2 regions of the Caballeronia sp. LZ001 genome follow, and region 1 is predicted to be linked to the other one. Evidence: riboswitches for the same ligand, from Rfam matches in the RefSeq annotation. Region 1 holds a riboswitch; the other holds the start of a gene.
The links. Region 1 has a riboswitch for manganese ahead of mntP (manganese efflux pump MntP). Riboswitches for the same ligand answer to the same signal wherever they lie in the genome.

Region 1 (15,411 bases):
CGTTATCGCGATGCGCATCGCGCCGGTCTCACGCGCTATCTCGCCACCGGCGAGGCGCGCATGATGAATACGCGCGTGGAACTGCATGCGCTGCGCCGCGACGGCAGCGAATTCGCCGCCGAGCTGACCATCAGCGAAGTGTGGTTCGACGGGCAGCGGCAGTTCGCGTGCTTCATCCACGACATCACGGATCGCCGCCGCGCGACGGAAGCGGACGAACGCCTGCGGCTCCTCATCCATTCGGTGAGCGATTACGCGATCTGCATGCTCGACCACGACGGCATCATCCGTTCGTGGAACGACGGCGCGCGCGCGCTCTACGGCTTCACCGCGCAAGAAGCGATCGGCCGGCATTTCGCGCTCTTCTATCTGTCGGACGAACAGGGCCGCGACCGTCCTGGCGACGACTTGCGCCTCGCGGCGGAACGCGGCCGCACGGAACACGAGGACTGGCGCACGCGCAAGGACGGCTCGGAATTCTGGGCGCACGTCATTCTGAGCGCGCTGCCCGCCGCCGATGGCCGCGAAAAAGGCTTCGTCGCCATCACGCGCGACATGACCGCGCGCAGGCGTTTGGAAGAACTCGAGGCGTCGAGCCGCCGCATGAACGAGTTTCTCGCGTTGCTCGGCCATGAACTGCGCAATCCGCTCGCGCCCATCCGCAACGCGGTGAGCATTCTCAAACTGAAGGCTTCCGACGATGCCGATGTCATTCGCAGCCGCCATATCGTCGACCGGCAGCTCGCGCATCTGACCAAGCTGGTGGACGATCTGCTCGAAGCGGGCCGCGTGAGTTCCGGCAAGATCCGGCTCGCGACCGAGACCGTGGATATCGCCGATGTCGTGCACCTGAGCGTCGAAGCGAGTCAGCCGCTTTTCGAGGCGCGCGGGCAGCGGCTCGACGTGGACGACAGCGGCCAGCGCCTCTTCGTCAATGGCGACCCGACGCGGCTCGTGCAAGCGCTCAATAACCTGCTCAACAACGCGGCGAAATTCAGTCCGCCCGAGTCGACCATCCGGCTGGAAATCGGTCCACGCGGCGGCGCGGCGCTTCTGCGCGTGACGGATCAGGGTCGCGGCATTTCCGCCGATGCGCTCGCCTCCGTGTTCGATCTTTTCGTGCAGGAGCATGCGCCGGGCGCGCATCCGGATGAAGGCGGGCTTGGCATCGGCCTCACGCTGGTTCGAGCGATCGCCGAACTGCATGGCGGCCACGTCGAGGCGAAGAGCGGCGGCACTGGCAAGGGCAGTGCGTTCAGTTTGTGGCTGCCGCTCGCGCAACCGCCCACGCAGGGCATCATGCCGCCTTCCGCGCCGAATGCGGTGGCGAGCCGTCAGCTCGACGTGCTCGTTGTCGACGACAATCGCGACTCGGCCGACAGCATGACCTTGCTCGTCGATATGCTCGGTCACGCGGCGCGCGCGGCGTATGACGGCCCGGAAGCGCTGGCATCGTTCGGGACGACGCGTCCGCAAGTCGTGCTGCTCGATCTATCGATGCCGGGCATGACGGGCTTCGACGTCATTCGTCAGATGCGCGATGAAGGCAAGCGTGTGATCGTCGCCGCAATGACGGGTCTTGGTTCCGACGAAGACATGGCGCGCACGCGGGCGGCCGGGTTCGACGCGCATTTGGTCAAGCCGGTGGATTTGCCTGAGCTGGAGCGCGTGTTGGCGATGGCGGGGAAGTGAGGGTGTGCGGGCGGTTGGCGGTTGGCGGTTGGCATCCTGCGGGCCTATGCCAAGCGTTGAGCCGTCGGCGTCAAGTCGCGACCGCCTGCGCCGCCTCGCGGACCACTTTTTCCGCTGATCCACGCGCTGCAGACAAGCGCAACGTGCGCGCTCAATCAATCGGCGCGACAATGCGTCATCGCTGACCCGCGCGCACTCATCGCCATGACTTCTTTCGCAACGCTTACGAATCTCTGGCAACTCGCCGGCCTTCCCGACGATGCCCTCCACCTCATCGATCTACCCGGACACGACCCGGTGTTCCCGTCATCCTTCGCCGTGGGCGAAGCGGCGCAATCGACCATCGCGGCGGCAGCGCTCGCGGCCTCCGAGCTGGCTCATGCGCGCGGCGTCGACCGCCAGCGCGTGAGCGTCGACATGACGCACGCGGCCGTCGAATGCACCGACTGGTTCACGGTCGATGGTGCCGAACCCGAGACCTGGGGTGAATTCTCGGGCCTCTACCGCACGGCCGATGGCTACGTGCGCATACACGCAAACTTCGAGCATCATCAGGATGGCGCGTTGCGCGTGCTGGGTCTCGACCCGCACAGCGCCACGCGCGCCGATGCCGAACGCGCGCTGCTCGAATGGCGCGCGAACGATTACGAAACCGCGTGCGCCGAACGCGGCCTCGTCGTGACGATGCTGCGCAGCTTCGAAGAATGGGATGCGACGCCGCAAGCCAAAGCCATCGCCGCGCAGCCGTTGCTGAAGATCACGCGTATCGGCGACGCCGCGCCACTCGCGCTGCCCGCGCTCGACAATGACGCGCGCCCGCTGACCGATATCCGCGTGCTGGACGTCACGCGCATCCTTGCCGGTCCCACGGGCGGTCGAGCGCTCGCCTCGTTCGGCGCGGACGTGATGCTCGTGAATTCGCCGCATCTGCCGAACATTCCCGCTATCGCCGAGACGAGTCGCGGCAAGCGCTCCGCGCATCTCGACCTGCGCACGGAAGACGGTCGCGCGACGCTGTGGCGGCTGATCGATGAGGCGCATGTCTTCTCGCAAGGCTATCGGCCGGGCGGGATCGCCGAGCTTGGCTTCGGGCCCGAGGCGCTGGTGGCGCGGCGGCCGGGCATCGTGTACGTGTCCTTGTCGGCTTATGGCACGGAAGGTCCGTGGGCGGATCGGCGTGGCTTCGATTCGCTCGTGCAGACCGCGATAGGCTTCAACGCCGCCGAAGGCGAAGCGCAGGGCGATGGCAAACCGCGAGCGCTGCCCATGCAGATGCTCGACATGGCGAGCGGCTTTCTGATGGCATTCGGCGCGGCCGCCGCGCTATGGAAGCAACAAACGGAAGGCGGTAGCTGGCACGTGGAGGTTTCGCTCGCACAGACGGGACACTGGCTGCGCGGGCTTGGACGTATCGACGGAGGGTTGAAGACGGCGCGGCCGGACATCGCCGCATACACCGAGGAAAGCAAATCGGGTTTCGGCATGCTGCGCGCGGTCACGCCGAGCGCGCGCTTCGAGCGCACGCCGGCGGGTTACGCGAGGCCATCGGTGCCGCCGGGAACGGATGAGGCGAAGTGGTGAGTTCGTGGCTTGGGCGGCGCTTTCTAACGCGACACGCAGAACTTCGCATCAACTCAAGTAACCCAGATGCTCCGCAAGGATCACGCTGCCCACGCCGATGAGAATCAGCCCGCCCAAGATCTCCGCGCGCTTGCCGATAGTCGCGCCGACCAGCCGTCCGACCATCACGCCGATGGTCACCATGAGCATGGTTGCGAAGCCGATGGTCGCGGCGGTCGAGAAGATATCGACATCGATGAACGCGAGGCCCGCGCCGACCGCCATCGCGTCGATGCTGGTGGCAAAGCCCGTGACGGCGAGCACCCAGAAGGAATGTGAATTGGGCTTCTCTTCTTCGTGAGCCGATTTGCTTAAGCCTTCGCGGATCATGCGCGCGCCGAGCACGAAAAGCAGGCCGAAAGCGATCCAGTGGTCCCACGCGGTGACGTACTGCGCGGCGGCGCGGCCGAGCGCCCAGCCGGCGAGAGGTGTGAGCGCCTCGATTACGCCGAAGATGACTCCCGCCTTGAGCGCCTCGCCGATGCGCGGTTTATGCAGGCTCGCGCCTTTGCCCACGGCGGCGGCGAAGGCGTCGGTGGACATGGCGAAAGCAAGGAATACGGTGGAAGCGAGGTTCATCGAGTAGCGCTCTGGTCTGGTCGGGCAAGCACAAGGACAGAAGGCGCGCCCGACCGGAAGCGCATTCTGTCGATGGTCTTGCCAACCTGTGACGGCTGCCCATGCCACGGTCGAAAGACCGAGCGTGTTGACATGGACGCTTTCCCGGGCGGGAAAGCCGGCTACTCCCCAACGAAGAAATGCGAGCTTAACACGACAGATCACCCGATCCGGACCATTGGGTTAAAGTGGGTTGCAACGCCGCATCTCTAACGCCCAGGAGGCACCATGGAGGCAGGACACATCACCCAGTCAGAGGCCCGCGCGGCCGTCGAGCGTCTTTACGCCGCCTTCGCGCAAAAGGACGTGAACTTGCTGCGCCAAGCCGTGACGTCGGACTGGGAATATCTGCCTGAGCCGGCCGGCTTCGAGGCCGGTCCCGACCAGATGATTCCCATCTTCGCGGAGATGGCGGCTGCGCTGCCTGACATGCGCATCGAGATTCTAGACATGCTCACTCAGGACAATCGCGTCGGCGTGCGCGCGGAAGTGAGCGGTACGCAGTCCGGTCCGTTGATGGGCATCGCGGCGACATCGAAGCCGGTTCGATTTGCCATTCACTCGTTCCATGAGATACGCGATGACCGTGTGTCGAAGACTTGGCATCTGGAAGACTGGTTGAGCGTGTTTCGGCAAATTGGCGAAGTGCCGCGCGGTATTGGATCGGGTGCGTAATTCGAGAACGCGCGAAGTCGATTGAAACGACAAAGGTCAGAAGCATACGTCGTTTATCATTCTCTCCAACACGTCGTGGGCGGCGCGTCGCGAATTTTCTATTTTCAAATGCGCCGCGCATTGCCGCTGACTATTCAGCTTTAATTTTTCCGACCAAATAAATCTCGCAACGCGTTTCCTTCTGAAGCCTGAATCGCTGTCGCCATTAAGATTACATCCTCCGCTCTTCGATTATCTCGCAAAGATAAGCGCGGCTCGTGAAAGTGACGCGATTAAGTCTTGATTATCCCGTCTGTCACCGTCTATATTTCTCGACGCACCGCGCCATTGCCATCGGCAAAAGGCGCGGCCCCGCTTGCGCTTCGCGTTATCAGCATCGCGCTATTCACCTGTCTTCGCGTCCGCGAATGAATTTAATTTTCCGCGACAACAGCGAGCACACGTCATCGGCTTATTTTGGATTATGCAAATCGCTCATCGCTTAATTAGTTTTTGCAGAAACACAAAACCTGTTTTGCCTGCGATCTTTTCAGCAAGTCTGTTATTAACCGCTTGCGGTGGTTCGGACAGCGCTAACGTGCCATCGAGCGTCGATAATTCACGCTATCGTCATCACGCCGCGTCCGCCGCCATAAATCCCGTCGCCAGCGATTTATTCTACGGAATGAACGGTCACAACAGTTATGGCGATGTCTATTATCTCGCTGGCGCCGCCAGACAATTAGCGCAGCTTCAGGATCTCGGCATCAAACTGTATCGCAACGAGGTGTATAGCAAATCAACCGCCATGCGTCTCGCCAATGTAGCCAACGCGCTGGCCGCCGGTGGGGTGACGGTGTACCCGGTGATCTTGATGGGCATCGATTTCGCCGATGAAGACTCCGCGTATCAATCGGCCTATGCGCTCGCGCGCGACGTCGTGAGTGTGCAGCGTTACGCCTACTACGAAGTCACCAACGAACTCGGCTCGGCAACGGTCGCCGGATGGGTGGACGGCGTGCGGCCAACGGACTTCGACAACCAAAAGTTCCAGATTGCGCGTGGCGTCATCCGAGGCATGATCGCCGGCATCAAGTCGATGGACCCGTCGGGAAAGATCGTCATGGGCGGCAATGCGTGGATGCAGTACGGCTTCGTGACGATGCTCGCGAACGGCACACAGCCGGACGGTTCGGGCGGGCATCCCATCGTGACGTGGGATATCACGGCATGGCACTGGTACTCCGACCAGGGCAACATCGAGCACGCGTGCGGCGGCACGGGTTGCTACAACGTCATCGGCGCGCTTGCCCGGTTCGGCAAGCCGGTATGGATCAATGAAATGGGCGTGCGGCCCGACTTCGGCACCGATCAGCAAGCGGCCGCCTTCCTTGCCAACGACATGCTCGGCGGCCTGAGAGCGATCGCGGTGCGCTACGACATCGAATCCTTGCAGATCTACCAGCTCTACGACGATCCGCCTGGCGGCGAAGGGCCTTACGGCGTGATCCTCGACGACGGCCAGACGCCCAAGCCCGCCTACGCCGCCGTGAAGCAATTCATCGCCACCAATCCGCGTCCATGACAGGCATCACCGCAGACCGAACACGCCCACGCCGTTGCGCGTCCCCACATAGACCTTGCCATTCGCGATCATCGGCGTAATGAACTTGTTGCCCTGCCCGAACTGATCGCGCGCGCCCGCCGCCTGGTTGCTGTTGTAAAGCTCGCGCGCGAGATTGCTGGCGTCGTAGGCGTGCAGCACGGCGATGGTGCCATTCTCCACCGCCCACACGATGCCGTTCGCCGCGCCGTTCGCAGACACGCTCGGCGTGGCGCCCGGCGAGCCGAAACTGTTCGCGGTCTGGCTCGTCGGCGTCGTGGACAAGGCGGCGTTCGCGATGCCGAACGCCTTGATGCTGTCGCCAATCGAGCCGAAATAAACGGTGTTGTTGAAGTACGCGGGCATGGCGAACATCGGGCCGCGAATCTGCCCGACGATCTCCTGATAGATGTGATCCGCATTCGAATCGAACTTACCCATCGCGTCGCGATTGACCACGTAGATCGTCGATGTCTTGCCCGCGCCGAGCGCGAGATGATGCGTCGTGCCGCCCGCATCGACGAGATCGGGCAATACGAGCGCGCCGCCCGAACCCAGATCTTCATCGGCTGCCGATTCGTTCACCGTGTTCGACGGCTGGAAATAATCAGTGACGGCGAGGGCGGGCGAAGTCCCGAGTTTCAGAAAGCCGTTGCCGAAATTGCCATGAATCGGCATGCCGTTGCCGTCGAGCGTGGCGTCGAAAGTGCCGTTGGCATCGAGGAAATAGATTGACGTGCCGTCCGACGCGAGGCCCGCGCCGCTCATCCAGATCGCGCCCATCTGGCCGTTCGGCGTGAGATTGAGCACGTTTGCCTGCTGCAGCGTGCTGGCGTTATAGCCGATCACCCAACCGGTGTACGGCATGATGTCGCAATGCGATGTCCACGCGGTATAGACCACGCCGTTTTGCAGCAACAGCGAAGCGCGCTCGGCGTACTGGCCGGGATCGAAGCTCACGCGGCCATTCGCGCTGCCCGCGCCCGTGCCGGGATACGACGCGGCAATTTCGGTCGGACCGTTGAAAAGTTCCGCGCCTGTCGTGATGTCGAGCGCGTGAATGCGCTGGTGATACTTGCCCGACGTGTCTTTCGACATGCCGACCACGTAGATCGCGCCATTCGGGCCGCGCGTGCGGTCGATGACCGGCGTCGCCGTAATGCCGATAGTCGGCGTGATCTGACCGCAGCCATGGTCGTCGCTCGCTGTTTCGCCTGCGCCTAACGTCGACGATTTCCACAGGATCGCGCCGGTGTCGGCGTCGAACGCGTAGACACTGGCGTTTTCGGTGGCGACGTAGAGCACGTTGTGCGTGCCGCCCGCGATTGCCACGCTCGTCAGGAAGAGCGGTTCCGCGTCCACGGGTCCGTCCGCCGCGAGCACGTTGAGCTTGCCGAAGGTGGTCGAATTGACGTTCGCGGGCGTGAGCTTCGTTTCCGCGAGTTGCTGGCCGGTGCGGCCGATGTCGTTGTGATAGGTCGCAACGTCCATCGGATGGGCGACAGGGGTAACGACGGTGCCCCCGCCCGCTCCGCCCGAAGACCCCGAAGACCCCGAAGCGCCGGGTGCGCCCGATGCGCCTGAAGGGCTCGAAGCACCTGCGGGACTCGACGCGCCTGACGGAGTCGACGCCGCCGACGGACTTGAAGCCGCCGAAGGATTCGACGCCGGCGCGCTGCTGCCTGCCGCCGGAGTCGAACTGGAACCGCCTCCCCCGCTGCATCCGCCAATGATGGCTGACACGATTACTGCGCTACACAGCCACGGCAACGCGCCGGCACGGCTCGAGCGATCCCCTTTCATACATCCTCCCTTCTGGAAGAACGGCGTAATCAGTCGGTTTTGCCCTGCATTGGAGCAATTTGGATTCCACTTCCATCACATGCGGCCTATGCCCTTCAGCTTGCACGCAAACCACACTTTTGGAAATATTGAAAGCAACTTGTTGCACTGCATCACAACATGCTAATATAGGGTTATTACCTAGTTAGTTACCTAGGTCGTTCATTTTCAAGGGAGTTTAGCCATGGCCGTCATCGCCGTTACCTCAAGTTCGTTTGTTTTCGCTATTGCCAAGACCGTGCGCGCCGCTTTTCTAGACGCGCTCAAGACACGCGCAAAAGTCAGCAAGCTCATGGCCGATGCCTATCGGCGCGCGGCTTGAGTCGCTCCACATGCGGCGGCGATCATGCTGTCGCGCAGGTTGAAAAAGGAACGGCGGGCAATTGCCCGCCGTTCCTTTTTTTCGCTTACCGTTTGCGCTACTGCAGCGTGTAGGCAATCACGTAGTCGCCGGCTTTCGTGCCAAGCGAACCGTGGCCGCCAGCCGTGACCAGCACGAATTGCTTGCCGCTGGCATCGGCGTAACTCATCGGCGTCGCCTGGCCGCCCGCGGGCAGACGCGCTTCCCACAGTTTGTGCCCATCGCGCACGTCGTAGGCGCGCACGTACTGGTCGAGCGTACCGGTGAGGAACGCCACGCCGCCTGCCGTGACCATCGTTCCGCCGAGGCTTGGCACGCCGAGCGGCATCGGAATGGGCAGCGGCGCGCTATCGCGGATCGTGCCGTTCTTGTGCTGCCACGCAATCCCGCCCGTGCGCAGATCCACGCCCGCCACGTAACCCCACGGCGGCGCCTGACACGGAATGCCGAGCGGCGAAAGAAACGCGCTGATTTCATAGGCGAACGGCGTGCCGCGCGCCTGCTTGATACCGCTCGTCTCGCTGCCCTTCTTTTCCCCTTGCTGCGCGTCGAGCTTCTCGCGCGGAATCAGTTTCGACACGAACGCCATGTAGTCCGGATTCGAAATGAGGATCTGCCGCACCGGATCGACCGACACGCCGCCCCAGTCGAACACGCCGAAGTTACCCGGAAACACAAGCGTGCCCTGCTCGGACGGCGGCGTGAACGGGCCTTCGTAACGCAGGCTCTTGAACTTGATACGGCACCAGAGCTGATCGAACGGCGTCGTGCCCCACATGTCGGCCTCGCGCACGCGCGGCGGATTGAAGTTGAGCGCGGAAACCGCCTGCGTCGGCGCGGTGTGGTCGCCACGCGCAGCGCCTTGCGGCACCGGCGTCTCGGTAATGGGCACGATCGGCTTGCCGGTTTCGCGGTTCAGCACGTAAATGCTGCCCTGTTTCGTCGATGCAATCACCGCCGGTTGCGTGCCCTCCGCCGTCTGCAAATCGACGAGCGTCGGTTGACCGCCCACATCCATGTCCCACAGATCGTGGTGCGTGAACTGGTAGTTCCAGCGCAGCTTGCCCGTGAACGCATCCAGCGCGACCAGACCTGCCGCGAAGCGCTCGGCTTGCGGCGTGCGCTGTCCGCCCCACTGATCGGGCGTTTGGTTGCCCATCGGCAGATAAATGAGACCGCGCTTTTCGTCGACGCTGAACATCGACCACATGTTGGGCGAGTTGCGCACGTAGGTGCCGCCCGGCGCGATCGGTTCGGTGGCGTCCGGATTACCCGAGTCCCAGTTCCAGACCAGATGGCCGTCGTTCACGTCGAACGCGCGGATCACGCCAGAAGGTTCGTTGTTCGATTCGTTGTCCGTCACGTGACCGCCGACGATTACCAGATTGCGCACCACAGCGGGTGGCGAGGTGGAGTAATAGCCGCCGGGCGTGAACGGTCCGATGTTCAAACGCAGATCGATCGCGCCGTTCTTGCCGAAGTTCGTGCAGGGCTTGCCGGTATCGGCGTCGAGCGCAAAGAGCCGGGCGTCGGCGGTCGGCAGAAAGAGACGGCGCGAGCACTCGCCGGTGGCGGCGGTTTGAGCAACGGCTACGGGTGCGGCCGGTGCGGCCGGTGCGCCGGGCGCGGATGCTTCGGCGGGCGCGGAGGCGCTGGCCGAAGCGGTGGCGTCGGAAGCCGTCGTATCCGTCGAAGCCGCGGGCGCGGATGCGCTCGCGTCGAGCGCTGGCGCGGAAGCGGAAGCGGAAGCAGCCGCATCGGCGGCGGAGGGCGGACCCACGTGCATTGCCGCATCGTAATAAGCGACGCCCCGGCAAGTCATGTGCTCCCAGTGTTTGAAGCCGATGGGACTTTGAATCTGCGGATCGAAGCGCCAGCGTTCTGCACCCGTCGCGGCATCGAGCGCGATCACCTTGCTATGCGGCGTGCACAGAAAAATGGTGTTGCCGACCTTGATCGGCGTGTTCTCGTCCGTCGTCTCCGTGGGATCGTCGGGGCCGGGCATGTCACCGGTGCGAAACGTCCACGCCACTTTCAGCTGATGCGCGTTCTCGGGCGTGATCTGCGCGATCGGCGCATACCGTTGCGCCAGCGGCGAGCCGCCGTAATCGGTCCAGTCGCTTGCCGCGCGTCCGGTGCCGGCGTTCAGATCGGCCTGATTCGGATCGGCGGCTACGTTGACATCGATACGTCCCGGACGGTCATGGAAGTCCTGAAAGTACGTGCCTGCACCGAGCAACAGCGTGAGGATGACGGCTGCGGCCAGCGGCACGCGTGCGGCGCGTGCAGTCGAAGGCGGCCCGAACAGCGCGCCGCGATGCACGAACGGAATCAGCAGCCACAGTGCGAGCAGCAGCCAAATCCAGAGACGCGGCATGAGTTGCCAGAAATCGAACTTGACTTCGAAGACGGCCCAGATCGTCGAGGCGAACAGGAAAATTGCAAACAGCAAGAGCGCGGAGCGCCGCCGTATCAACAGCAAAAGGCCGGTCAGTACGATGGCCGCGCCCGCGATTACGTAGTACCAAGATCCTTGCAAGGTCACGAGGTAAGCACCACCGGCCGCAAGCACCGCGCCGATGATGATGAACCCGACGGCCGTGACGAACGTGAGCGGATGAAGTCTTCCGGTGCCAGCCATACTGCTACCCTCCGTGATGATGAATGGCGGAACACAGCCGTCCTGCGGCCGTGGTTCGGACATGGTGAACCGGGGGAGGATAGCAATTCGCGTGCCGTGACGACACGTCGCAATGGCTCAAGCCAGGGCGCGCGGCCAGCGTCCGAGATGAACGTCGGCCATGGGGAGATCGGCGAGTAATGCAGCTTTCAGATCGCTTCGTTCGGAGAAGCGCGGCGCGTCGAGCCACGCGAGGAGCTCGTCGCACCACACGCCCCACGCGTTCTCGTCGAAATCGAAGTCTTCGTCGATACGCCCGTTATCGCGCAGGTACGCGCCCATCACTTGCTTGCCGTTCCAGTAAGCCACGGCCACGTCGTTGAAATCAGCGGTCATGCCGCGCGGCAGGTCGCGCAACAACATGGCGACATGCGCTTTGAACGAGGCAAAATCGGTCGGTCTCATCGCGTGCTCCGCTTCAGGGATGTCATCGTGCCCGATATCGCGTGCCCGCCTCAGCCGAACACGCGCTTGTTCAGATCCTTCTCGAAGGCAACGGTCCAGTGGGAGCCATGCCCGATGCGATATTCGCGTTCCTTCGAAGTGGATCGCCGCACGATCGTCACATATCCCTGCAATGGATAGACGTCGTCGACGACATCCGACGCGCCTGCTTCGGTCACGAGGAAATCGCCCTCGGTGAAACGGTGGCGCGCGAGAATCGCAAGAAACTCCGCTTTCTCGTCCGGTGCGATCACTGACATGGCGGCCCTCCGGGACTGAACGCTGCTTCATTCAAGGTAGCACACGCGCGCGGGAACGTCGGGCAAAACGCGCGCGGAGTGTGGGGCGCAGCCCTTTATCGAACGAGGCCGATACTCATGAACATTCGTGTGATTTCGCTATGCGCGATGGCGTTGATGCTTCGCGCTGTCGCGGCTAGCAGCGCCGAAGCCGCGCCATGCGGCACACTCGAAGGCGCGGCGGGCAGCTCATTCGCGCTGCGCGAAGGCGAAAGCGAAAGCGTGAATCTGCAACGCGGCGACGAGACGATACAAGGCGCGCTGCACGTCTATCGGGACGATGCGGTGTGTCGCGTGTACTGGCAGCCCGATGGAAGTCCCGAGCAGTACGTGCTCGCGAATGCGGGAGAGAATTGCGTGCGGCTCGTTGCGACGCCGCCGCGCGGTTCGAAGGTGGATGCGGGACCGGGCACGCTGCCTTCGCAGAGCGTGCTCTCGTGTCCCGCTTCATGACTAGCGCGCCAGCACCTTGCCGATGGAGTCCGCCACCACCTGCACGTTGCTGTCGTTCAGGCCCGCGACGCACATGCGGCCGGAGCGCAAGATATATACGCCGAACTCCTCGCGCAGACGGTCCACTTGCTCCGCCTGCAAGCCGGTGTACGTGAACATGCCGCGTTGCTTGATATAACGCGCAAGCGCCTCGCCGCGTACATGCTCGCGCAGGCAGTCGTGAATCGCGTGCCGCATACGCGCAATGCGCTGACACATCGCCCCCAGTTCCTCGCGCCACGATTGCGCGAGTTCCGGCGTGTTCAGCACCTTGGTCACGATCTTCGCGCCATGCGTCGGTGGATTACTGTAGTTCGCGCGCACCGCGCTCGTCAATTGACCGAGCACGCGATCGGCTTCAGCGGCATCGTCGCATACGACATGCAGGCCGCCACAGCGCTCGCCGTACAGCGAGAAATTCTTCGAGAACGAGTTGGCGACGAACGCCGGCACGCCGCGCCGCGCAATCTCGCGCACCGCGAAGGCGTCGGCGTCGAGCCCTGCGCCGAAGCCCTGATACGCCATGTCGACGAAGGGCAGCAAGTCGCGCTTTTGCAGCACGTCGATGACCTTCACCCACTGCGCTTCGTCCAGATCGACGCCTGTCGGGTTATGACAGCACGCATGCAGCAACACGACGCTCTTCGCAGGCAGCTTGTCGATGGCGTCCAGCATGGCATCGAACAACAGCCCGCCGGTTGCTTCGTCGTAATAGGGATACGTGTTCACTTCGAAGCCCGCGCGCTCGAAGATGAAACGGTGGTTCTCCCACGTCGGATCGCTTACCCACACCTTCGCGTCCGGGAAGTAACGCCGGATGAAATCCGCGCCCACTTTCAACGCGCCCGAACCACCGAGCGTCTGCACGCTCGCAATGCGTCCGTCGGCACGCGGTGCGCTCTCGGCGCCAAAAACGAGCGTCTGCACGGCATCGCGATAATGCGCGAAACCGGCCATCGGCAGATACGGCTTCGGGCCGAGTTCCTGCAAGAGCGAAAGCTCGGCTTCGCGCACGGCTTGCATCACGGGAAGGCGGCCGGCATCGTCGAAATAGATGCCGATACTCAGATTGACCTTGTCGGTGCGCGGGTCCTTCTGAAAGTTTTCGTTCAGCGTGAGAATCGGGTCGCCGGGGTAGGCATCGATATGTTCGAACATGGTGGTGGTTTCAGGACTTCGGGACGGGAGTTCAGCGAGTCGGCGCGCGGCGCGATTGGCCCGCGCTGCCGTTCCTTTTTCCGAGATAGTAGCCGATTCCGAGAACGGCCAGCCAGATCGGGATCAGCCAGACGGAGAGCCGCAAGCCCGGCGTCTCGAACATCACCCAGACTATGCCCGCGACGAATGCAAGACACAGATAGTTCGTGAGCGGATAGCCGAGGCTCGGGAACGCCGTCACCGAGCCGCTCGCGCGCTTCCTAGCGCGGAACTTCAGATGGATGATGCTGATCATCGCCCAGTTGATGACGAGCGCGGATACCGCGAGACCCATCAGCAATTCGAAGGCGCGTCCCGGAATGAAGTAATTGATGAGCACGCAAGCCGCCGTGACGAGCGCCGACACGCCGAGCGCGACGAGCGGAATGCCGCGCGCGCTCACCCGCAACAGGGCGCGCGGCGCATTGCCTTGCTGCGCCAGACCGTAAAGCATGCGGCTGTTGGCATAGACGCCGCTGTTATAGACCGAAAGCGCGGCCGTCAGCACGATCACATTGAGCACGTTCGCGATGAGGCCGCTGTTCATCTCGCGGAAGATCAACACGAACGGACTGCCGCCCGTCACGACCTTGTCCCACGGATACAGCGAAAGCAGCACGCCAAGCGCGCCGATATAGAAGATGAGAATGCGATAGATGACCTGATTGGTCGCGCGCGGAATGCTGCGCGACGGGTCTTCCGCTTCCGCTGCCGTGATGCCGACGAGTTCGAGCCCGCCGAACGAAAACATGATGACGGCCATGGACATGACGAGCCCGCTCACGCCATAGGGAAAAAAGCCGCCGAGCTTCCACAGGTTGGTGACGCTCGCTTGCGGCCCCGCGTGACCCGAGATCAGCAGATACGCGCCAAACAGGATCATGCCGACGATGGCCGCGACCTTCACGATGGCGAACCAAAACTCCATCTCGCCGTATGACTTCACGCTCGTCAGATTGATGGCGTTGACGAGCGCGAAGCACACGAGCGCCGACACCCACGCGGGCAGCATCGGCCACCAATACTGCATGTAGATGCCGATGGCCGACAGCTCCGCCATGCTCACGAGAATGTAGACCGCCCAATAGTTCCAGCCGGAGATGAAGCCCGCCGCGTTGCCCCAATAACGTGCAGCGAAATGGCTGAACGAGCCGGCCACCGGTTCATCGACGACCATCTCGCCCAACTGCCGCATGATGAAAAACGCCGCCAGCCCGGCGATGGCATAGCCGAGCAGCACGGACGGCCCCGCGAGCCGGATGGTCTGCGCGACACCCAAAAAGAGCCCGGTGCCAATTGCGCCGCCAAGCGCGATCAACTGGATATGCCGGCTCTTGAGTCCTCGGCGGAGTGTCGTCTGCGATGCCTGTACTGCCTGTTCTGTCTGTGAAGTGCCTGAAGCCATGTCGATGCCTGCCTGAACTGCGCGAAAACCCCTAGGGTTCTTTTGAGCCGCAAAGCGGCCCACTGTTGTTTTTTTGTCCGAATGACACGCAAACGTTGCTTTTATCGTTTTGGCCAGCGAAGCGGACGAAACGCGATTCTACCGCCTGGCCGCCGCAGAGCCTTATCGGGCGGACCTTGCTCGCCGTTCCCGGCAACTTTAGGCCTACCGCGCAAACGATTTGAGGCCGGAATCAGGGCTTGTTCGGAGGATTGATTCGGCATCCGCGACCGCAAAATTCATCTCATGCACTCAACGGGGAAGTCGACATGTTTCAGACGATGGAAGGCAACGCGGCACCGCATCGCGTAATCGGTTCGAAAGCGGATTCGGAAGCGGAACTCTTGAGCACGCTGCAGGCGGCGTCGGAAAACATCATGCGCCTCGCGGGCAAGCTGCTCGCCGGACGCGACGCCTCGGCGCAAGACGCGGTCTCCATCACCGAACAGAAAGAACTGGCGCAAC
Region 2 (15,411 bases), on a different contig from region 1:
CGCGCCTTCGCGCTCGGGCGCGAGCAGACCGTGGTCTTCGTAGAAGCGAATGGCGCGCGACGTGATGTCGAACTCGCGCGCCAGTTCGCTGATGGTGTAGTGAATGGCTTGAGTCATTGCCGGCGCCGGAGCACGTGATCACACATGCGACGTTAGAATGAGGTTTACGTTATCGTCAACCTGGCGAAATTGCAACGTGGCTTGAACCCGCACTCATGCACACTTCAGAGGCGCAAAAAAATGAACGCACTCGAACATCAACTCGATTATGTTTTTGCCGACGAATTGCCCGAAGCGGGGCGCGTGAAGGAAGTCGCGCCTGGCCTTTACTGGCTGCGCATGCCTTTGCCGTTCGCACTCGATCACATCAATCTGTGGCTATTGCGCGATGAGATCGATGGCGTGCAGGGTTGGACCATCATCGATTGCGGCATCTCGAACGAAAATATTCGCGCGAACTGGGAAAGCGTGTTCGACAGCGCGCTCGACGGCTTGCCTGTGCTGCGCGTGATCGTCACGCATTGCCATCCGGATCATCTCGGTCTTGCCGACTGGATCTGCAAGGGTGGCGACAAGGCACGCTGGAACGTGCGTCTCTGGATTGCGCTCGGCGAGTATGCAATGGGCCGCGTGATGGCCGCGGGCGATGGCTCGAACGCGGGCGGCGAGCGCGCGGCGAAGCACTTCGCGGCGCATGGTCTAACGGACGAGGCATCGCTCGATGCATTGAGAGAGCGCGACAGCTATTACCCGACGCTCGTGCCTTCCATCCCCGCCGAGTTCCGCCGTATCCGCGATGGCGACCGCATCGCGATTGGCGGACGCGAATGGCAAATCATTTCGGGCTACGGTCATTCGCCCGAACATAGTGCGCTGTATTGCGCGGCGGACAAGTTGCTCATTTCCGGCGATATGGTTTTGCCACGCATCTCGACGAACGTGTCCGTGTTCGCTATCGAGCCGGAAGGCAATCCGCTTGCGCTATATCTCGAATCGTTGGGACGCTACGAACACTTGCCCGCCGATGTCCTCGCCTTGCCTTCGCATGGCAAGCCGTTTCGCGGCGTGCTCACGCGTATCGGTCAGTTGCGGGACCATCATCGCGCGCGGCTTGCGGAAGTGGTCGAGGCGTGCACGCAGCGTCCGTGCAGCGCGGGAGATATCGTGCCGATCATGTTCAAGCGCAAGCTCGATATCCATCAGATGACCTTCGCACTTGGCGAAGCGCTCGCGCATCTGAACTTGTTGTGGCTGGATGGCACGCTTACGCGCGAGACGGGCGAGGACGGGGTGATCCGGTACTCGCCCGCTTAGAACTCGTTACTGCACCGTCACAGCCCCGAAGTTCTGCCGCCCGAACGGACTCACGTTATAGCCGCTGACGTTGGCACGCGTGATTGCCGCCGCAGTCGGATAAACGAGCGGAATCCACAGTGCCTGATCGTGGATGATCTTCTGCGCGTCCACATAAGCCTTCGTGCGTTTCGCGACGTCGGAGGTGACCTTGCCATCCGCGATGAGCTTATCGAGTTGCGGGTCGCAGAAGCGCGCGAAGTTGATGCCCGACTTCACCGCATTGCAACTGAAAAGCGGCGAGAGGTAGTTGTCCGGATCGCCGTTATCGCCGGCCCAGCCCATGAAGAGCATGTCGTGCTGGCCCTGCTTGGCTTCCTTGATGAGTTCGCCCCACTCGATGATCTTCACCTGCGCCTTCACGCCGATCTTCGCCAGATCCGCCTGCAGCAGTTCGGCGCCAGCTTTCGGATTCGGGTTCAGCACACTGCCGTTCGGACGCACCCAGATGGTCGTTTCGAAGCCATTGGGCAAGCCTGCATCCGCGAGCAGTTTCTTCGCGGCATCGGGCGAATACTTGTACGCCGCGATGTTCTTGTCATAGCTCCACGTGTTCGGCGGATACGGGTTCACAGCGGGCGTTCCCGTGTTTTCGAACACCGTCTTCGTATAGGTGGTGCGGTCGAACGCCATGTTCAACGCCTGGCGCACCTTCGGGTTATCGAGCGGCTTCTTCTGCGTGTTCAGCGCGACGAACGCGGTCATGAATGCGGGCGTCTCGCTAACCTTCAGCGACTTGTCCTTCTTCGCGTCGAGCACGTCCTGCGGCTTCGGCGACAACGCGATCTGACATTCGCCCGCCTTGATCTTCTGCGCGCGCACGGCGGCGTCCGGCGTGATGGCATAAATCAGGCGATCGACTTTAGGCTTCGGCCCCCAGTAGCTCTGATTCACGTCATAACGGATCACCGCGTCTTTCGTATAACTCTTGAGCACGAACGGACCGGTGCCGACAGGCTTGCTGTTCAGATCGACTTGCTGGTTCGCTTTCAGCAGCTTGTCCGCATATTCCGCCGAATAGATCGATGCGAAGCCCATCGTGAGGATCGGCACGAAGGTCGCGTTCTGCTCGTTGAGTTCGAACTTCACCGTTTTGTCATCGACCTTGGTCACGGCCTTGATGAGCTTCACGAGACCCATCGATTGCGCATGCGGAAAGCCGCTCGCGCCCGCGATCTTGTGCCAGGGGTTGCTGTCCGACAACATGCGCTCGAAGGTGAAGACGACATCGTCGGCATTGAGCGGACGCGTCGGCTTGAAGTAGTCGGTGGTCTGGAACTGCACGTTCGGACGCAGATGGAACGTGTAGGTGAGACCGTCGCTGCTGAGCTCCCACTTCTCGGCGAGCGCGGGCGCGACTTTCTTCGCGGCCTCGTCGTATGACACGAGCGTGTTGAAGATGACATCCGCCGACGCGTTGGTCGTCACGAGCGAATTGAACTGCACGACATCGAAGCCGTCTGGGCTCGATTCTGTACAGATGGTGAGCGGCTTGGCCATTGCGATAAGCGGCGCGGCGGCGAACGTCGCGGCGATGGCGGCAGCGAAAAGTGTGTTGCGCATGAGATCTCCCGTGACCCGGCTGGTCACATTACGATTGTTCTTGTGGCTGGTTTTACCCTGTGCGCGTGTGGCGAGCAAGTAGCGCATCCGCGCGGCTAGGTTAGCGAAGCGCTCGCCGCTCGACAACGAATCGTTGCGCATACGCTTATGCCTCGAACGCGCCGTGCGGGTTGCCGAACCGGGCGGCTCAGGCTACACTGCCCCGGTCTTTGGGGAGTAGCCTTCCTTCCATCAGCGAAGGAGAACGCGTCAACATCCTCGGCCTTGCTGCCGTGGCGCGTTCGACCGGTCGGTGCTGTCGCATTCCGGCGGTTTGGCGAGACCATCGATGCGCTTTGTCGTTCTTGGTCGGACGGCGCATGGCGCATCGTGGTTCGCTGAACGTCCGACCGTGGAATCATCGTGTCCCCACAACTACAAAAATCCCTGTCTCTCTGCGCGCTCATTCGCGCCCGCGCGTTGCATCGTTTCCCGCGAGGTGCCGCATGACGATGCTTTTCGTCGAACTCGCGTTGATGCTCGCGGTCATTCTCATCGCATCGGAACTCTTCACCAATGCGCTCGAACATCTCGGCGAACGGCTCGGCATATCGGAGGGCGTGACTGGATCGCTGTTCGCGGCGGTCGGCACGGCGCTGCCGGAAACGACCGTGCCGATCATCGCGCTGCTGGGCGGCACGGCGAGCCGTTCGGTTAACGAAGAAATCGGTGTCGGCGCCATTCTCGGCGCGCCACTCATGCTCGCGACGCTTTCCACTTTCCTGATGACGCTCGCGGTCATCAAATCGCGTGGCTTGCGCGGCCGGATCGTGCCCGAGCGCAGCGGCTTCACGCGCGACCTGAACTTCTTTCTCGTCGCGTTCCTGATTGCGGCCGGCGCCATGTTCGTGCCGCATCATGCGTGGCAGGTGCGGGCGATGTTCGCGGTCGGCCTCGTCGGCTTATACGTGATCTACGTGATCACCACGTTCAAGGCATCGGCGAGTCTTGTCGAAAGCGGACACGGCACGGAAGCGCCCGAGCGTCTCTTCATCACGCGCGTGGGTTTGCCGAACGGTATCGGGTCGATCATGCTGCAGTTCCTGATCGGCATCGTGCTGCTCGTCGGCGGGGCGAAGGGCTTCATCCACGGTGTGGAAGGCGTGTCGGCGGCGCTTGGCATATCGCCGCTCTTGCTCTCGCTCATCATCATTCCGATTGCGACCGAACTGCCGGAAAAGGTGAACAGCATTCTTTGGGCGCGACGCGGAAAAGATACGCTAGCGTTCGGCAACATCACAGGCGCGATGGTATTTCAGGGCACCTTGCTGCCGGGCATCGGCATCATGCTGACGCCGTGGGAGCCGCGCGTGGAAGTGCTGACCGGCGTGCTGATCACGCTCGCGGCGGCGGCATGGCTGCGCTTCAACGCGCGCGGCAATGGCGTGGTGTTGTGGGCATTGCTTGGCAATGGCATCTTGTACGCGGCTTATCTGACCTTAACCCTCGGCCGCTGAAGCCTTCGAGCGACGCAAATAAAAAATGCCCGCGCGAGGCGGGCATCAAGAGCGAAGCGCCGCGTCATGTCTGACGCGTTCTTCTCGTTGTTCTTATTAAGGTTATCGGCGCGTGCCGGAAAAACTTTAGAAGCGCGCGGCTTGTTGATATCGTCCGGCGGCTTTCGCCTGATCCATCGACTTGCGGTACGCCGTCGACAGCATGGCTTGCGCGGCGTTCGCACGGCCCATCGTTGCTTCGATGCTCGCCTGAATCCGGCGAATGGTCGCGAGCGATTCAGCCGGCTGATTCGCTTCCACGGCCATCAGGAGCGGCGTACGCGCCTCTGTGAGTTCGGCCGCGCGCGCCCAGTTTTCTTCGTTGACCGCTGCTTCGATCGCCTCGGTCAGTGCCCAGGCGTGTTGAATCATTTCTTGCTGGTTCATGTTCGTTCCTTACGACTTGTTGCTTGCCAGCGCGCCCGCGCTGTTGGTGCCGCCGAAGAGTGCGGTCAGGTAGCTGCCCTGCGTCGCCATCTGCGACATCAGCGTGTTGAGCGCGGTGAACTGATCGTTGTAGGTCGTGGTCAGTTGCGCCGTGTAGGAAGCGAGCGCGGTTTGCTGGTCCGTGATGCTCGAAAGATCGGCGGTGAGCGCGGTCGTGCGCGTATCGACAATACCGCCTGTCGCGAGAAATCCGGTCAGGCTGTTGTTCAGTTGCGCGGCTACGCCCGTGCTCGAATTGAAGAGCGATGCCACCGCGCCCGAGTTGCTCGACAATGCCGCGGTCAACGCGTCTTCGTCGGTCTTGAGCGTGCCGTCCGGTTGCAGCGTAATGCCGATCGATGCGAGGTTCACCTGGCTCGTGCCGGAACCCACGCCCTTGGCAATCGTGCTGGAAAGGGCGTTGCGAATGGTGTTCATCATCGAGTCGCCGAGCAGCGCGCCGCCTTGCGAACCGGCTGCCTGGGTCGAGTCGAACGAAGTCAGCGACGCGGCCGTCGTGATGAAGTTGTTGTACGCGGTGACGAAACCATCGATGGCCGTCTTCTGCGTGGCCGTGTCCTGCGCGATGGTCAAGGTCTGCGTCGTGCCGACCGCATCCGACGTGAGATTCAGCGTCACGCCGGACAGCGCCGTCGTGACCGCATTGGTCGAGCTGCTGGCAGGCGTGCCCGCGATGGTGAAGTTGGCGTCCATGCCGGCCGTCGTCTGCGTCCAGTTCGACGAGCTGATGGCCGTCTGTGCCGGAACCGCATTGCCGTTCGAATCTGTCGTGGCGGCGCTCAACGTCGATGCCACGTTGAGTTTGGACAAACCGTTGTCGTCGGGCGTCGTGCCGTCGGACTGCATGTTCGGCGTGACCGCCACGGTAATGCCGTTGGCCTGGCCCGTCGACGCCGAGCGCAGCACGAGGTGCGCGCCATCGGTGCCGTTGACGACCGCCGCCGTGATGCCGGGGTTACCGCTTGCCTTGTTGATCGCGGACGCAATGCCCGCGAGCGTGTTGTTCGAAGAGTCGATGCTGATCGACATGTCCTTGCCGCCCACCGACAGCTTCATCGTGCCCGTGCCGAGTTGCGCGGTGCTGGTGAACGCGGTGGAGGTAAGCGATTGCGAGGTGGCGATATTGCTAACCGCGACCGAATAAGTGCCCGCGACCGCGCCGGTGCTGGCCGTGCCGGTCAGACCCTTGCCGCTGCCGGTCGCCGTGAAGGCGCCGAGCGTCGTGCCGTCCGCGAGCGAACTCACCGAGCTTTGCAAAAGCGACAGCACGGACTTGAGCGTGCCGACCGCGGTGAGCTGGGTGTTGTCCTTGGTTTGCTTGGCTGTCAGCGCATCCGTCTGTCCGGCGACCTTCGCGTTGACGATGGCGGTGACGAGCGAGTTCACATCCATCGTGGAGTTGGTCGAGCCACTGATGATCGACTGCGCGGCCTGCTGGACGGCGCTGGTCGGATCGACCGTGGATGCCGAAGTGGTTGCTACCGTGGACATGTATGGCTCCGTTTCTGGCTTCTTGCCGTGAGCGGTTGAAGATGCGTTTTACTGCGCCGTCAGCAGGCGATTCGTCATGAAGGCGCCTCTGGCGGAAATGCAAATCGGGAGGCAAGCCTCCCTGGGTACGTCGCCGGCGCGCCGTGATCGAGACGCGCCGGTTACTGCGTCGGCGATGCTTAGCCGAGGAGCTTCAGAACCTGCTGGGGCATCGAGTTCGCTTGCGCCAGAACCGAGATACCAGCTTGTTGCAGAACCTGAGCCTTCGAGAGGTTCGCGGTTTCTTGCGCGAAGTTCGCGTCGGTGATCTGCGACTGAGCGGACGACAGGTTGGTCGACTGCGCGGTCTGGGTAGCGGCAACCGAGCTGAAGCGGTTCTGCACAGCGCCCAACTGAGCTTGCAGCGAGTTCACTGCATCCAGTGCGTTGTCGACTGCCTCGATTGCGGACGATGCGCCGTTCGCCTTGCTGATGTCGATTTGCGACACTTGCGGCGGCGTGTTGTTCGCGGTCAGCGCGCCGACTTCGGACGTTTGAGCTGCAGTTGCCGAAGGAACGTTGGTGCTGTTCAGGCTGATGCTCGTGCTGCCTGCGGACAGACCCGTGAACACGTTCGACGAGGCGAACGAGCTGCCGAGTGCCTTGTTGTCCTGGTCGGTGAACGTGTAGCCGCCGGAGCCGTCAGCGATGACGTTGACCGACGTGATCGTTGCCGAACTGGCAGCTGCGGATGCACCCGTGTTGCCCAGGCTCAGACCGTCGACCGTGCCGATGACCGTGCCCTTCTGCGGGTTGCTGCCGCCGAGCGACAGAGCCGAGACGTTTGCTGCCGAGCCGAGGTCGATCGTGATCGACTGGCCGACGTTCGCGCCAACCTGGAACGTCTTGCTGCCGGCGGTGCCGTCGAGCAGGTTCGTGCCGTTGAACGTGGTTTGCGACGAGATACGGTTGATTTCGCTGATACGCTGCGTCACTTCTTGTTGCAGCGAGGTCTTGTCAGCCGTCGACAGCGAGCCGCTCGATGCTTGCACGGCCAACTGACGGATACGCTGAAGGTTATCCGTGATCTGCGACAGACCGCTCGAAGCCGTCTGAACCATCGACACGCCGTCGTTCGCGTTCGAAACGCCTTGGTTCAGGCCGTTGATCTGCGAGGTCATGCGCGAAGCGATTGCGAGGCCAGCTGCGTCGTCTGCTGCGCTGTTGATGCGCTTGCCCGACGAAAGACGCGTGATTGCCGACGACAGTGCGCTTTGCGTGCCGTTCAGGTTTTGCTGAGCGACCAGCGAGTTGATGTTGCTATTGATACCGATCATTTTGTTTCTCCGATGAGGCCTGGCGCATTTATCTGAGTTGATAACGCCATCGTTTGGCGGAAGCGTCCGTCGTTTGTTTGTTTGGCCGCTTGTTTAGGTTTTCGGCCCGTGCTAGGCAAACTTTAGTGCTCGTTTCGATTTGCCTGATAAATACCTGGAAATCCGTGCTAAAGCTTGCCCAGCGGGGCTCTGCTGCCGATGCTCGCGGTTTTTGAATGCCCCGTCTGAGAGCTTTAACGGCAGACGGAGCGACTTCTTTCGTTAAAAAATTCGCTTCAGACGTCGAACGTGGCCGCAGCCTTGCCGGCGCACCAGCGCTGCCACATCTGGCGCATGCTGGCGGAGAGCGCGCGGGCCACCGTGTCGGGCTGGAAGCCCGGCGATTGCAGGCAGCGCTCGCGCATGCCGGCGCGGATCTGCGCGAGTTCTTCGACCCGGCCCGCCCATTCGATGCCCTTCGCGACGAAGTCCGCGCGGTCGCGAGCCACGAAGTCACCGAGGCCCGTGTTGGAAAGCACCGACGTGCTGCCTCGGCTCGCGATCAGTTCGCCGGGCAAGGTGAGCGTGGGCACGCCCATCCACAGCGCCTGCATGGTGGTGACGCCGCCCGCGTAAGGGAACGTGTCGAGCGCGATATCGGCGTCGAGGTGATGCGCGAGATAGCGCACGAGCGACGAGCGCTGACGAAACTCGAGCCCGGCTCACATCGATTCCTTCCTTCTCGAACCAATCGATCAGAATCGTGTGGCTGTTGTCGCGCGGCACGCCTGCGATCAACATGCGCGCATCCGGCACCGCGCGCAGCAGTTCCGACCACAGCGCAATGGTGCGCGGACGCAGTTTGTTGAAGCGGTTGAAGCTGCCGAAAGTGATGTGGCCGTTGGTGAGCGCGGGCAACGCGTTGAGCGCCGGCGCATGTTCCGAGGGCTTGAAAGGCGCATACGCCGGCAGATACGCCAGCTTTTCGACGAACTGACCGTCGATCTGTTCTTCAGGCACATAGTGGCGATCGCCGATGTAGTAATCCATCGCGGTCATGCCGGTCGTGCCGAGATAGCCCATCCACGTCGCCTGGATCGGCGCGGGTTTGCGCGCGAAAGTCAGCAGGCGGTTATAGGCCGTGTGCCCCGAAAGATCGATCAGCACGTCGATGCCGTCCGCGCGAATCTTGTCGGCGAGCGCGGCATCGCTATAACCCGAGACGTCGTGCCAGCGCGGCACGATATCGCGCAGCGTGCGCGTGACCTCGTCGGTCACCGAGCGGTTGTAGTACGCGTGCACCGTGACGCTGGGATCGTTTACGAGATAGCGGAACACCGGCTCGATGAAGACAGCCACCGGATGCTGGTTGTAGTCGCCCGAGACGAAGCCCACGCGAATGCAGCGGTTCGGGTCCGGCTGGTTCCGATGCTTCTTCCACGTCGATTGCAGCGGCTTCGCGCATTGCTCGGCGAAGTACAGATGCTGCTCGAAGTACGCCTTCCGGTCGATTTCTTCCTTGTGCGACAAGCAGAACAACAGGTTCTCGTGCGCGCTGTCGCAAGTTGGATCGAGTTCGATCGCGCGACGCGAATGCTTCTCCGCGTCGTCGAACCGCGTCTGGTCCATCAGCACCACGCCGAGCGTTTCGTGCGCTTTCGCCGACAACGGCGCGAGTTCCACGGCGCGACGGCAAGCAGCTTGCGCGTCGTCGAGGCGCATCAGCGAGCGCAGCGTCACGCCGAGAATGCGGTGCGCTTCCGGATAGTTCGGGTCCTGCTCGATCATGCGCCGGCATTCGGCTTCCGCTTCGAAGAACTTGTCGAAGAGGCGCAGGGAGTCGGCCAGGATTCGGCGAACGTCGATTCCATCCGGCTTCAATTGCAGATAACGGCGTAGCGAGGGAATGGCCGACTGCAGGTCCATCAGGCGAACCTGGGCCACGCCCATGACTTCCCATCCCAGCAGAAAAGTGGGGAAGCGCTGCGTCAGGGTCTTCGCGAGCGCCACGGCTTCTTCGAGTCGCCCGCCATTGAAGTGCGCATGCAACTGCTGTACTTCCTGCGGCGTCGGCGTCGTGCGGCCGTTTGGCGCCGTGACGCCTTCGCGCGACTTTGTCGCATCGCGCAGTTCGGCGGCCAGTTTCTCGATTGCCGGCCCGCTCATGCCTTGCGCGACTGCGACTTCGAACACGATATTCGCCGCCGCGACCTGACCGCTGCGCGTCAGCACGTCGATATACGTAGCCCAATAGATATGCTGCGTCGGGTCCGTGCCGATCGCGGTTTCGAAGAACGGCACGGCTGCCTCGTATTGACCGCGCTGCGCCATCAGCATGCCGAGGTTGAAGTTGGCGTCGGCGTGTTGCGGCCGCGCGTCCAGAACGAGGAGATAGAGCTTCTCGGCCTCGTGCAGGTTGAGCGTCTGATGCTGCAGGATCGCGGCTTGCAGCACATCGGCGAGATCGGCCTCGAACTGCTGGTCGGCGTTCGTCGCGACGTGTGCGGGCGTTTGGTCCAGTGCTTCGAAGGTGTTCATGGTCTCGGCATTTCGGTAGCGTTGCACGGATTATCGAGCCGTCCACCTTGAGCCGAAGGGCGGAACTGGCGGGGAAAAACCGCTCAGTTCGGCGCTTTTGCGCGAGGCACCGAAAAGCGCTCCGAGCGCACGGGCGCGTTCCCGCGTATCCTTTTCGATCCGTACCCATCAAGCATCCGGAGCACATATGCAGACACGCACCATCGGCAAATCGGATCTCAAAGTCGCGCCGCTTTCTTTCGGCGGCAACGTGTTCGGCTGGACCGCGGACGAGCGCACGTCGTTCTCCATCCTCGACGCGTTCGTTGATCACGGCCTCAATTTCGTCGATACCGCCGACGTTTACTCCGCGTGGATCGACGGGCACCAGGGCGGCGAGTCGGAGACGATCATCGGCAAGTGGTTCAAGGAAAGCGGCAAGCGCGACAAGATCGTGCTGGCGACCAAGGTCGGCATGCTGAGCACGCGCTCGGGGCTTTCGGCGGCGAATATCGCGGCGGCGGTGGACGACTCGCTGCGGCGCCTGAAGACCGATTACATCGACGTGTACTACTCGCATCGCGACGACGAAAACACGCCGCTCGAAGAAACGCTCGGCGCTTATCAGAAGCTCATCGCCGCAGGCAAGGTGCGCGTGATCGGCGCGTCGAACTATTCGGGCGCGCGGGTGGAAGAGGCGCTGAAGATCTCGAAGGAATCGGGACTGCCCGCATACGAAATCCTTCAGCCGGAATACAACCTCTACGATCGCGAAGCCTACGAGACGGATCTCGAACCGGTCGTCGATGCCAACAAGCTCGCCGTGGCGACGTACTTCAGTCTTGCAAGCGGCTTTCTGTCGGGTAAGTATCGCTCGAAGGAAGACACGCAGGAAAAGGCGCGCGGCTCGCGTGTGGAGAAGTACCTGAACGACCGCGGTTTGAAAATTGTCGATGCGCTCGTCGAAGTCGCCAAACGCAATGACACGACACCCGCGACGGTCGCGCTTGCGTGGATCATCGCGCGCCCGAGCGTGACCGCGCCTATCGCCAGCGCGACGTCCGTGCAGCAACTGGAAAGCCTTGCGGAAGCCACGCGCCTGCAACTCACGCCGGAAGATGTCAAAGCGCTCGACGAAGCCAGCGCCTGGCAAAAATAATTCCGCTGCATCAAAGGCTTGCAGTGAACCGGGGTGTTGGCACGGGCGCGAGGTTCTGGTAACATCGCGCCCGAATCGAGAAATGTGTCCGATTTTTGCCTTTGCCGTCGAGCGTGAAAATGCTCAATGTGCAGCAGACGGCTCCAAATGCGCGTTCACGTCTTTCCAGCGAGCGCGCAACTGAATCTCAACTCTCTCTCTTTTCCGGCCTCCGTGGCCGCTTTGCTCGTGTCCGCCGTGTTGGGTGGACGATCGGAGTGCCGGCGCGCGGCGGGTTTGTCCGTCGTGCAGTTAGAAATACGTTTAGCGAAACAGGATTTACATGACCACCATTACCCTTAAAGAAAACGAGCCGTTTGATGTCGCGATTCGGCGTTTCCGTCGCACGATCGAAAAGAATGGCCTGATCGCGGAACTCCGCGAGCGCCAGTCGTACGAAAAGCCGACCACCGCGCGCAAGCGCAAGAAGGCAGCAGCCGTTTCGCGTCTGCGCAAGCGCCTGCGCAGCCAGATGCTGCCGAAGAAGATGCACTAAGCGTCTTCGCCTCGGGCCGGGTGCGAATCTGGTTCGGCAAAGGCAAACGGCGGTGCGACCCCTAAGGGCGCACCGCCGTTTTGCTTTCTACCGCCGGTCTTTAGACGAACGCGTGACGCTTGCCGAGTACCGCGAGCCGATGTGGCCATTCCTCGACGCTCGAGTCGTCGTGAATCTGCTCCAGCTCCATCAATAGATCGATCACGTTCGGATCGTACGCATTCACATTCGACGCATACAGCGCGCGCAATAGCTTGCCGTCGTGCGCGTGCCGGTAGTACGAAATTCCCACGCCTTCGAGCGCCGGGTCGTAATGCTCGTCGCGCACCAGCGAACCGATTGCGCATTTGCGCCCGTTCGCGCTGCGCAGGCGGCAGGAACCGTTGTCATCTTCCGATACCGCGCCTTGCTCCAGCAAATGCCGGCTGACGCGTTGGTAGATGTCCTTTGGACTCAACATCGTGATTGGGCTCAACATCTCGACACCCGAAGCGCTTATGCAGCCGTTTTCAGGAGCTCGGCCGACAGACCGAACTGGCGCGCGATCGAAGCAAGACGCTCGCGCCATTCCCATTTGCCGAAAACGTCATGCACGTTCTGCAGGCAGGAGAGCAACTCGACGGTGTTGGGATCGAACACGTTGATACGCGCGCGCAAGAGCGCACGCTTGAGACCCGCGACGCCTACATCCATATACGCCGGCACCACTTCGGGCGCCTTCGCGATGTAGCGAATGGGAATGCCTTCCATCGCCGTGATGTAGTCGCGCGGCTGAATGAAGCTGCCGATCGGGCAGCCGCCGCAGTATCCGCGATACGCGCCGCCGCCGTGTGGCAGCAATGCGGCTTGTCCTTGCACGAGAAGATGCTGGACTGCGCGGTTGAAAATGTCCTGATGGGTCAGGAAGTTAAGGCTTTTCATATTCAATCTCCCCTGCGCCCCTGCGCAGCGGCCAAGCGTTGAGTAGTTCGAGCAACCTGCACTTGCGGCACCGGAACAGCGGCGTTGTTGCGACTGCTGTCCGGGTACTGCTTCGAGCATGATGGTTTTCCCGGCCTGGACGCCTGGGTCTCATAGCGTCCTTATGCTCGCGTCGGATTCTTGATTCCTTGAACGATCCGCTTACCGACAGTTATAACGGTTCGGCTCGGTAAAAAGGTGCGGTGGCGCACGCGAGGACGCCATTTTTACATGAACCGCACGTTCGTGCAGTGCGGAAGAAGCATCGGAAACCCTTAGCCAGTAAGGTTTCAGCGCTGCTTCACTGCAAAAAAACGTCAGCTATAAGGATCTTCCCTTATACGTGGTTTTTGCACTCAGGCATGTTGCCAAAAAGCAAAGATTTTCCATATCAGACTGGGCTCATTGCTTGGTCTTGGCGGGCGCTTTCCGTTTCGTCTTGATTTTTTGTCGCGCCTGACACGTCGCCGCGTGGTCGTTGACCATGCCGGCCGCCTGCATGAACGCATAGCAAATGGTCGTGCCGATGAACTTGCAGCCGTACTTCTTGAGCGCGCGGCTGAGTTCGTCCGACTCGGGCGTCGATGCTGGTGTTGGCTTGTCCGCGCTCCGGGGCGTGTCGATCGGGGCGTCGCCGACGAACGACCACACGAAGCTGGCGAACGACCCGTGCTCGGCCTGAATTTGCTGGACCGCGCGCGCATTGAGCACCGCCGATTCGATCTTCATGCGGTTACGCACCACGCGCGCGTCGCCGACGATCCGCTCGATGTCCTTCGCAGTGAAGCGCGCGACTTTCTCGATATCGAAGTCCGCGAACAGCGCGCGGTAGCCCTCCCGTTTGTTGAGAATGGTCGACCACGAAAGCCCGGCTTGCGCGCCTTCGAGCACCAGCATTTCGAAGAGGTGACGATCGTCGCGGGAGGGCACGCCCCATTCGGTGTCGTGATAGTGGACCATTGCGTCCGTCGTGGCGGTCGCCCAGGAGCAGCGGGTTGCGTCGGTATCGGCCATTGCGTTTCTCGGTTTTCGGATCGCGTCAGGATAGCCGAAGGGCCGCTTTCCGCCACCTCGGCCATTCGGCCAATTGGCGCGCGCCGCCAGCACCGGTAAGCTTGCGGCCATGACTACCTCGACTCTTATTTCTTCTGACGGCTTTCTGCTGGGCATCGACGGCGGCGGCAGCGGCACGCGCGTGATTCTTGCCGATGCTGGCGGCGCCGAACTCGCGCGCGCGAGCGGCGGTCCCTCGGCGCTCGCGCTCGGCGTGGAGCGCGCGTGGCAGGCTATCGGCGATGCCTGCCGGCGCGCCTTCGAAAGCGCCGGTCTGCCGTTCGACTGGAACGCGTGCTCGCTCGGCTGCGGTCTGGCTGGCGTCAATAACGCAGACTGGCTCGCGGGCTTTCTTGCTCACGCGCCACGCGTGCGCGCGTTGAGCGTCGAGAGCGACGCCTACACCACGGTTCTGGGCGCGCACGGAGGCGACGCGGGCGTGATCGTCGCGCTCGGTACGGGCAGCATCGCGGCATCGCTCGATGAAGCCGGTGTATGCCGGATCGCCGGCGGTTATGGCTTTCCGAGCGGCGACGAAGCCAGCGGCGCGTGGCTCGGCCTGCGCGCGGTCGTGCATCTTCAGCGCGTTCTCGACGGTCGCGCGGATGCCGACGGCTGGTCGCGCGCACTGCTCGAACGCACCGGCGCAAGCGATCGCGACAGCCTTGTCGTGTGGCTCTGCGCCGCCAATCAGACGGTTTACGCCACGCTCGCGCCGCTCGTCTTCGAGTTCCGCGATCATCCGGCGGCGGCGCGTTTGCTCGCGCAGGCCGCACGGGAGATCGAGACGCTCGTCGGCGCGCTCGATCCCGCGGGCAAGCTGCCTGTTGCGTTGTGCGGCGGACTAGCCGCGCTTTACGAGCCGTTCGTGCCTGCCGCCTTGCGCGAACGCGTGCGATCCCCGCGCGCCGATTCGGCCGCTGGCGCGTTGGAACTGGCGAGACGTGCGCATCGTCCGGCGCGATAAAATAGCCCGCTTCGCGGCAGCTTCGATCCGCTCACACAGGGCAGTTCATGTACTCGGCCATTGCAACCGATCTCGACGGCACGCTTCTCAATAGCAACCACCAGCTCGACCCCTTCACCGCGACCACCGTTCGCACGCTCGCGTCGCGCGGCGTGCCTATCGTGATCGCGACGGGGCGGCATTATCGCGACGTCGCGGGTATTCGCGATGTGCTCGGGGTCGACGCCTATCTGATCACGTCGAACGGCGCACGCGTGCACGCGCCTGGCGACGAACGCATCTACTCGCGCGATCTCGATCCCGCCGCCGTTCGCCGTCTGGTGCAACCGGATCTTGCGGGCGGCAATGGGCGCGTGATCGTCAACCTCTTCGCCGACGACGCGTGGCTGATCGACCGCCACGCGCCGCAATTGCTCGTTTTCCATCAGGATTCGGGCTTCAAGTACGAGGTGATGGATCTGCGCGAGCACGACGGCGAGAACATCGCGAAGGTGCTGTATATCGGCGAGCCGGCCGATCTGAAAGAGACAGCGGCA

Region 2: another riboswitch for manganese. It lies ahead of P9292_RS25035 (sodium:calcium antiporter); the one in region 1 lies ahead of mntP (manganese efflux pump MntP).

Annotation. Positions count from the first base shown of each region.
Region 1 covers NZ_JARTVX010000003.1:66,115-81,525, forward strand. The annotation lists gene P9292_RS04750 (PAS domain S-box protein) at 1-1,692, shown strand, start outside; gene P9292_RS04755 (CoA transferase) at 1,897-3,273, shown strand; gene mntP (manganese efflux pump MntP) at 3,322-3,891, opposite strand; yybP-ykoY riboswitch at 3,907-4,073, opposite strand; gene P9292_RS04765 (ester cyclase) at 4,159-4,605, shown strand; gene P9292_RS04770 (lipopolysaccharide biosynthesis protein) at 5,270-6,169, shown strand; gene P9292_RS04775 (PQQ-binding-like beta-propeller repeat protein) at 6,176-7,990, opposite strand; gene P9292_RS04780 (hypothetical protein) at 8,214-8,351, shown strand; gene P9292_RS04785 (glucose/quinate/shikimate family membrane-bound PQQ-dependent dehydrogenase) at 8,449-11,031, opposite strand; gene P9292_RS04790 (hypothetical protein) at 11,149-11,475, opposite strand; gene P9292_RS04795 (hypothetical protein) at 11,526-11,774, opposite strand; gene P9292_RS04800 (hypothetical protein) at 11,892-12,266, shown strand; gene P9292_RS04805 (amino acid aminotransferase) at 12,267-13,463, opposite strand; gene P9292_RS04810 (amino acid permease) at 13,495-14,907, opposite strand; gene P9292_RS04815 (hypothetical protein) at 15,216-15,411, shown strand, end outside.
Region 2 covers NZ_JARTVX010000004.1:3,007,891-3,023,301, reverse strand. The annotation lists gene P9292_RS25050 (MerR family DNA-binding transcriptional regulator) at 1-117, opposite strand, end outside; gene P9292_RS25045 (MBL fold metallo-hydrolase) at 241-1,314, shown strand; gene P9292_RS25040 (ABC transporter substrate-binding protein) at 1,321-2,916, opposite strand; yybP-ykoY riboswitch at 3,116-3,280, shown strand; gene P9292_RS25035 (sodium:calcium antiporter) at 3,402-4,412, shown strand; gene P9292_RS25030 (flagellar protein FliT) at 4,539-4,838, opposite strand; gene fliD (flagellar filament capping protein FliD) at 4,848-6,389, opposite strand; gene P9292_RS25020 (flagellin) at 6,569-7,705, opposite strand; gene P9292_RS25015 (hypothetical protein) at 7,981-8,298, opposite strand; gene P9292_RS25010 (tetratricopeptide repeat protein) at 8,198-10,222, opposite strand; gene P9292_RS25005 (aldo/keto reductase) at 10,410-11,360, shown strand; gene rpsU (30S ribosomal protein S21) at 11,683-11,895, shown strand; gene P9292_RS24995 (hypothetical protein) at 11,996-12,355, opposite strand; gene P9292_RS24990 (hypothetical protein) at 12,391-12,816, opposite strand; gene P9292_RS24985 (DNA-3-methyladenine glycosylase I) at 13,258-13,869, opposite strand; gene P9292_RS24980 (BadF/BadG/BcrA/BcrD ATPase family protein) at 13,979-14,875, shown strand; gene P9292_RS24975 (Cof-type HAD-IIB family hydrolase) at 14,923-15,411, shown strand, end outside.